Regions from separate parts of the Pseudoalteromonas sp. MIP2626 genome, predicted to be linked through region 2. Evidence: predicted binding sites of a transcription regulator. Region 2 holds the regulator's gene; the other holds the start of a gene.
What was found. The regulator ArgR, encoded in region 2, controls arginine synthesis, uptake and breakdown. The targets are predictions, from matches to a motif close to ANTGAATANNTATTCANT.
Positions count from the first base shown of each region.

Region 1: a site for ArgR is predicted at 2,639-2,656, ahead of HC000_RS10815 (OadG family transporter subunit). Genes of this name have one in related genera too.

Region 1 covers NZ_JAATTW010000022.1:38,884-43,104, reverse strand. The annotation lists gene HC000_RS10840 (aspartate kinase) at 1-634, shown strand, start outside; gene csrA (carbon storage regulator CsrA) at 725-916, shown strand; gene HC000_RS10830 (YcxB family protein) at 967-1,434, opposite strand; gene HC000_RS10825 (hypothetical protein) at 1,636-1,827, opposite strand; gene HC000_RS10820 (DUF1328 family protein) at 1,893-2,063, opposite strand; gene HC000_RS10815 (OadG family transporter subunit) at 2,707-2,952, shown strand; gene oadA (sodium-extruding oxaloacetate decarboxylase subunit alpha) at 2,965-4,221, shown strand, end outside.
Region 2 covers NZ_JAATTW010000003.1:24,902-29,122, forward strand. The annotation lists gene HC000_RS02915 (ABC transporter ATP-binding protein) at 1-651, shown strand, start outside; gene HC000_RS02920 (Dyp-type peroxidase) at 702-1,601, shown strand; gene argR (transcriptional regulator ArgR) at 1,617-2,084, opposite strand; gene mdh (malate dehydrogenase) at 2,311-3,243, shown strand; gene ispB (octaprenyl diphosphate synthase) at 3,347-4,221, opposite strand, start outside.

The sequences.
Region 1 (4,221 bases), on a different contig from region 2:
CACCTTTGCTGAAATGCTAGAGTTAGCGAGTTTAGGGGCCAAAGTATTGCATATTCGTTCAGTTGAAGCAGCAGGAAAACACAATGTGCCACTTAGGGTGCTATCAAGTTTTTACCCTGATGCTGGTACATTGATTAGTTTTGAGGAGAGCGATATGCCTGGCAATGTCGTTTCGGGTATTGCGTTTAATCGTGATGAATGTTTGATAAATGTAGAGGGTGTACTGAGTGGTACACAATATCTTGCAAAGATTTTGAAACTTTTTGCAGATAACGGCATCGAAATAGATATGATTAATCAAGTTAATCATAATGTTGACAAAGTAGACTATGCTTTTACTGTACATACAAATGATTATTTACATGCATTAGACGTTTTAACAGAGCAGCAAGCTCAGTTAACAGCACAAAATATTTTTGGGTTAACAACAGTAGCTAAAGTATCTGCTGTTGGTATGGGTATGAAGTCACATTCGGGTGTTGCTAGTTTATTTTTTGATGCATTAGCTGCAGAAAATATTAATGTTATTTTAGTGTCTACATCAGAAATTAAAATATCGGTTTTAATAGATGAAAAATACCTAGAGTTGGCTGTTCGTGCATTACATAAGATATTTTTAACAGAAAATGAATAGATTGATAGGTTTTACTTACTTTTCAGTCTAATTTTCATTAAAATGTTCTAGCGGAATCTTATAATTTTATTGGAACAAGGGAGCAAAAGAATGCTAATACTAACTCGTAGAGTAGGTGAAACCCTAATGATCGGTGACGAAGTAACCGTTACTGTTCTAGGTGTTAAAGGGAATCAAGTTCGAATCGGTGTTAACGCACCAAAAGACGTTTCAGTGCATCGTGAAGAGATTTACATGCGTATTCAAGCTGAAAAGTCTAACCCTGAACCTGGCAATGCTTAATCAGCAATGTACATAACTTAGTTACATACTGAGTTATTGCCAAAAGCCACTCACTGAGTGGCTTTTTTGTGTATAAAATTAAGTGTTTCGGCAGTTAATATGTGCTTGGATATATACTGCATACCTTTTTTGTTTTTTAATAGTATGCCGCGCTCTGTGGTTATAACTTCGTTAATATCTGACCACAGAAGTTGGGTGTTTTTATAAAAGTTACTCGATTTAATCCCTTCTTCGTCAAGAGTAAGGGTGACCTCAGATCCCGAGGCTTTACTTAGCATTTGTCTAGTAACCCACCAAGGTCGGCGATAATAAAAGGCAATACATTCGAGCACCGCAACCATGATCAGAAAAGATCCTAGGTAATGATCGTCTAAACCATAAATCCCAAATAATCCAAGTGCTATTAATAGTACCAATAAAAAATATTTTGGTTGCGCGCGCTTGCTATGTGCAACTGATTCGTCAAAGCACTCATAAAAATAAGGCTTATCAAGCGTATAGGTTGTTGTAAGTGTCATATAGGAGTTCTTAAAACATAATTATATGCATTTTAACAAGCTAACCAGTAAATGCGCAGTTATATAATAAATAACTGCATAATAGATAAAGATATTGGCGTTTATTATTTATCAGATCCAATCTTAAGTTTAGGTGTTATTTTATTACACGCATAAAAAAACGGCTCATTTTAGAGCCGTTTTTTTAATAAATTAGAAGAATTAACAGTTAGTTTCTTCTGCATTTACACCTTCTTTTACTTCTTCACATGCATCTTCAACTTTGTTTTGCACGTCAGTTACTGCTTCGTCAATACGTTCACCAGCATCTTCTGCGTGGTTATCTTCACAGCCCATAATAAATAAACTTGCGAATAGGCCAATTAGTGCTGCTCTTAAAGTTGTCGAATTCATAATGTAATTCCTTGTAAATTTTGATTTAAATGATTTTTAATTAGTTTAAAACTTTAGTTTGTTACCTAGGGCTTTTTGCCACGTAGGGCACCCGATACTAAAGATATAACTAAAAGTATTAAAAATATAAAAAATATAATTTTTGCAATACCCGCTGCGGCGCCTGCTATACCACCAAAACCTAACACTGCAGCAATTAAAGCAATTACTAAAAAAGTGATTGTCCAGCGTAACATTGTATTCTCCTTGGTTTATCAAATTTGCTCAATGGATATGATGCGAGTTACGTGCCAATGTTTTTTTACTTTTAAATCAATAGTTTGTTTTTGTTTGTGTTATTTCAGCGTGCACTCAATGGTAAGTTTTACGCTTTGCTATGTAATTTATTCATACTGATACAAGTGATTATGGATGTTAGTTTTTTATAAGAGAAGTTAGCGCATATTGATTTTTAGAATTGAGTTTAAGAGCTATTAAATTGCAGTTCGAGACTTGCGAGCATAGCGGGCTTAATAACAGCGGCTATTTAAATGGTTGAATAATTAACAAATATATTTGGTAAGACCAATTACCAGTGGTGAAATTACTTTATGCTAATAGAACTGTTAACGCTTTACTTTAAGTGCATTATTAACGGTTTTTAGGTCGCCTATATAACTTTTATTTATATTCACTATTTTTATTATCTATGTAATAGCGCGTATCTAGTCCTTTTTGTAGTGTTAAGTTAATTAATAGCATGTTAGTTTTGTTTAAATTGGTTTTACCAATTTACAGGCTATAGACAAAACACTGTTTTTTGTTATTATTCGGTGAATAATTATTTACGTAAAATGATTTTTTATTTTGATTTCGGTATAAGTTTTATAGGAGAGGAAAATGGATATCGCTGCTTTACTTACAACAGCAAGCAACTTAATGCTAACCGGTATGGTGGGGGTGTTTGTGTTTCTGTCATTATTAATTACCTGCGTTACGGTTATGTCTAAGCTGGTATCTCGCTTTGCAGAGCCTGAGCTTGCAATGCCTGCCAGAACACCGTCTTTTAAATCACAAGGTGTGCCTAATGAGCACATCGCCGCAATTAGTGCTGCCATTGCTCAGTACAAAACAAACAATAATTAAAGGAGCACTTAAATGGCTAAATTAAAATTAACAGAACTGGTACTACGTGATGCGCATCAATCATTGTTAGCAACTCGTATGCGCCTTGACGATATGCTACCGATTGCAAAAAAGCTTGATGATGCAGGTTATTGGTCTATTGAGTCGTGGGGTGGAGCTACGTTTGATTCGTGTATTCGTTATTTAGGTGAAGATCCTTGGGAGCGTATTCGCGCACTAAAAAAAGCGATGCCAAATACTAAACAGCAAATGCTATTACGCGGTCAAAATTTATTAGGTTACCGCCATTATGCTGACGATGTAGTAGAAAAATTTGTAGAGCGTGCCCATAAAAATGGCGTTGATGTATTTCGTATATTTGATGCAATGAACGATGTACGTAATCTTGAAACGGCAATTAAAGCGGCTATAAAAGTAGGCGCACATGCCCAAGGGACTATTTCTTATACAGTAAGCCCTGTTCATACGCTTGATATGTGGTTAACGCTAGCTAAGCAGTTGGAAGATTTAGGCTGTCATTCAATTTGTATTAAAGATATGGCGGGTTTATTAAAGCCGTACGATGCTGAAAAACTAATTAAAGCACTAAAAGAAACTGTATCTATTCCAATTGCAATGCAGTGCCACGCCACAACAGGTTTAAGTACTGCGACTTATCAAAAAGCGATTGATGCAGGCATTGATATGCTTGATACCGCAATTTCATCTATGAGTATGACTTACGGACACACCGCAACTGAAACTATTGTATCGATAGTTGAAGGGACTGAGCGTGATACTGAGCTTGATTTAAATCACCTTGAAGAAATTGCTGCTTACTTTAGAGATGTACGTAAAAAATACGCGGCATTTGAAGGTAGCTTAAAAGGGGTTGATGGCCGTATTTTACTCGCGCAAGTACCTGGTGGCATGTTAACTAACATGGAAAACCAGCTTAAAGAGCAAGGCGCAGCAGATAAGCTTAATGAAGTTTTACTTGAGATCCCACGTGTACGTGAAGATCTTGGCTTTTTACCGCTTGTTACACCAACGTCGCAAATTGTAGGCACTCAAGCGGTACTTAATGTACTAACGGGTGAGCGCTATAAAACAATTACTAAAGAAACAGCTGGCGTATTAAAAGGTGAATATGGCCTAACACCAGCACCTATGAATAAAGAGCTACAAGAGCGTGTGCTTGATGGAGCAGAGGTAATTACTTGTCGTCCTGCAGATAATATTGCACCTGAGCTTGCAACGCTTGAGGCTGAATTATTAAAAGAAGTACAA
Region 2 (4,221 bases):
CATCAGTTATCGGGTGGGCAACAACAGCGCGTGGCGATTGCGCGTGCACTTGCTTACAAACCAAGTTTACTATTACTTGATGAGCCGTTTTCGAATATAGACACTCAAGTACGCTTTGAATTAATTGCCGATATTCGCCGCATAATTAAAACTCAACAAGTGTCGGCAGTATTTGTTACCCACTCAAAGGAAGAGGCTTTTGCATTTGCAGACACGCTGGCTATTATGCACCAGGGTAAAATAGCTCAACAGGGCACCCCAGAACAGCTTTTTGCTAAACCAAGCTCAAAGGAGGTTGCAGAGTTTCTGGGTCAGGGCATATACTTAAGCGCAGAAGTGTTAACAGCAACTGAATATAAAACCGCTTTTGGCCTAGTTGAGTCGGTTATTGCGCACCAGCATCAGGCTAATATAGGAAAAATATATGTGCGTCCTCATCAAATAGAGCTAATGAGCGACAATAAAAAAGATAGCCATAGTGAACGCGCCACCATATTAAGCAGTCGTTTTATTGGTTCGGCTTATGTTTACACTGTAGTTATTGCACAACAAGAAATAGAAGTTGCAGCGCAATATGGCCAGTCATTTGTTCAAAATGAGCAGGTTATAATAAAAATAAAACCCCACACGGTGAATTTTTTCGAATCATAAATTAATTTGTTATTCGCTGTGTTTATCTATTTATAAGCTAAGGAATAACAATGGCACAAGCGCAATCAGGGATTTGTGCTGAAGCAAACTTACACGGTTTGCATTTATTTTTTAATGTGTTTGATGGCCAAGATGAGTCATTACGTACAAAGCTCAAGCAAGTAAGCGCTATTGAGGAAGAGTTTAGCGATCAGTTTTCTGAATCTATGCTTTCTTGTATGGTGGCTATTGGTGCACAGTATTGGCCGCATATTTTGCCAGAGTATATCCCCAGTGAACTACAAAGCTTTCCTAATATAAATCATAATGAACACGCAATGAGCGTGCAGCCGTGTGATTTGTTTGTGCAAATACGTTCAGACCGCGAAGACGTCAATCATTTATTTGCACTGCAAATTTTAAAGTTATTTGCACCAGACGTAGAGCTGGTGGAACAAATTCGTAATTTTAGATTTTTAGATGGTCGCGATTTCAATGGTTTTATTTATGGTGGCAAAATGCCGCATGGCCGACAAAAGCGGGCAACGGCGTTAATAAATAAACCAGGTAGCTTTGAGGATCAAGGCAGTTATATTCATGTGCAACGTTATAAGCACGATCTAAGCGTATGGCAGCATCTATCGCTAGATGAGCAAGAGCAAATAATAGGCCGCACTCGCTTAGACAACACTCTTATAGCCCCAGCGCTTGAAACCAGCCATGCACAACGCAGTGAATTAAAAGATGAGCAAGGCCAGCCAATATTACTTAATCAAGGCATGCCTTATGGCGATGTTTACGAGCAAGGAATGCTGTCAATTACTTGCTCGGCCAGTGGAACCGCATTTGAACAGGTATTAAAAAGTCGTTTAGGTGAGGGGGAGTGCTATGATCATTGGCTTGATTTTACTCAAGCCGATATGGGGTCTGCGTTTTTTGCACCGTCAGTTGGGTTTTTAAAACAGTTATAACGCATGTTTTAAATACTAAACCGTATCAAATAAAATACGTACCCGCTCTAGGGTTAAGTCTATTTCAGATATTTTAGCTGGGGCAATAAAAATAGTGTCGTCGCCAGCTATAGTACCTAACACGCCATCGGCTTTACCTAATGAGTCAAGTAAACGCGCAATAAGCTGAGCCGCGCCTGGACTGGTACGGATAATAATCATCATTTCGTTATGCATTATATCAATAACAAGCTGGCGCAGCGGGCTTTTTGCTGTGGGTACGCCCATTTCTGCTGGCAAGCAATACACCATTTCTTGTTTGGCATTGCGCGTTCGTACCGCGCCAAACTTACTAAGCATGCGCGACACTTTACTTTGGCTTATATTGTCAAAACCTTGCTCTTTTAACGAATCTACTATATCGCCTTGAGAACCAAAGTTTTCTTCTTTTAAAAGCGCTTTAAATGCTTTTACTAACGCTTCCTGTTTGTCTTGTGGTTGCATAGTTTTTATTTGCTTTTTATTATCCATGCCGCAAATTCTACACAAAAACGAATAATTATGCAGCAGTTGTTTATTTAACTTGCCAGTTTACTGTATTCAGGCCAAATGTTTTTACAACTATGGTCTAAAATATTACGAAAATAGGCAGGATAAATTTGTTTTTAGTCGCTAATTTCTTTATCTTAGAGCCATAAATATTTCCTACCTCAAATCACGGAGAATTCCAATGAAAGTTGCTGTATTAGGTGCTGCAGGCGGTATCGGTCAAGCGTTGTCTTTATTATTAAAAACAGGCTTACCAGCTGGTTCTGAATTATCACTATATGATGTTGCACCAGTAGTTCCAGGTGTTGCGGTTGATCTATCTCATATCCCTACAGCGGTTAAAGTAGCTGGCTTTGGCGCTGATGCGTTAAATGAAGCGCTTAAAGATGCTGATATCGTACTTATTCCTGCTGGCATGCCACGTAAGCCAGGTATGGATCGTGCAGATTTATTTAATGTAAATGCTGGCATCATCAAAACGTTAGCAGAAGGCATAGTTGCAAGTTGTCCTAAAGCGTTAGTAGGTATTATTACTAACCCAGTAAACGGCACTGTACCAATTGTTGCTGAAGTATTTAAAAAAGCTGGTACTTACGACGCTAAACGCGTATTCGGTATTACTACGCTTGACGTTATTCGTTCAGAAGCATTTGTTGCTGAACTTAAAGGCGTAGACGTAGCAACTGTTAAAGTTCCTGTAATCGGTGGCCACTCAGGTACTACTATTTTACCTCTACTTTCTCAAGTTGAAGGCGTGAGCTTTACAGATGAAGAAGTTGCAGCACTTACTCCACGTATCCAAAATGCGGGTACTGAAGTTGTAAATGCTAAAGCGGGTGGCGGTTCAGCTACTTTATCAATGGGTGCAGCAGCAGCTCGTTTTTGTATGTCTTTAGTTAAAGGCCTACAAGGTGAAGACGTTGTAGATTACGCGTACGTTGCTGTTGAAAATGGCGATGCGGAGTACTTTGCACACCCAGTACGTTTAGGTAAAAACGGCGTAGAAGAAATTCTTTCTTACGGCGAACTAAGCGCATTTGAAACAAAAGCAAAAAATGACATGCTTGAAACACTGAAAAAAGACATCAAAGAAGGTGTTGATTTCATGGCGTAATAGCCAAAATCAAGTGACAAAAAAGCCTGCGTTTGCAGGCTTTTTTATTGCTCGGAATTTAGCTAACCTGCACCCAGGTTAGCTACACATAAAGGCAGTAAAGTTAGTGATCGCGATCAACTGCAATACGGGCAAGGCTCACAAGTGCTTGTTTATATTCAGACTCAGCTAAAAAGTCTAAGCAAGCAATGGCTTTGTCGGCTTCAAGTTCGGCCTTTTGCATCGTAAATTCAAGCGCATTGGTTTGTTTAAGTGCCGCTAAAATTTCTTCAAGATGATCCATGCCATTACTGTGCTCTATAGCGTCACGGATCAGCTGTGTTTGCTGCTCATTACCATGTTGCATTGCATAAATAAGCGGCAGAGTTGGTTTCCCTTCGGCTAAATCATCACCAATATTTTTACCTAATTGATCTGCATCTGCGTTGTAATCAAGTACGTCATCAACGAGCTGAAACGCAGTACCTAAATGCATGCCGTATAGGTTAAGCGCATCAAGCGTAGCTTGGTTTTGCTCAGTAATAATGGCCGCAAGGCCTGTCGCGGCTTCAAATAGCTTAGCGGTTTTAGAGTAAATAACCTGCATATAACTCGCTTCAGTGGTGTCGGGGTCATTACAGTTCATTAACTGTAATACTTCACCTTCAGCAATAATGTTAGTTGCATCTGCAAGCACTTGCATTACCTGCATTTTACCAAGGCCAACCATAAGCTGAAATGAACGAGTGTAAATAAAGTCGCCCACTAATACGCTGGCAGCATTACCAAACTCAGCATTTGCTGTAGGCGTGCCTCGGCGTAAGTTAGATTCATCAACAACATCATCATGTAATAGTGTTGCGGTATGAATAAACTCAACAATAGTTGCAAGTGTAATATGATCTTTACCCTGATAACCCAATGCTCTGGCCGCTAGTATTGCCAACATTGGGCGCACGCGCTTGCCGCCACTGTTTACAATATACAAGCCAAGTTGGT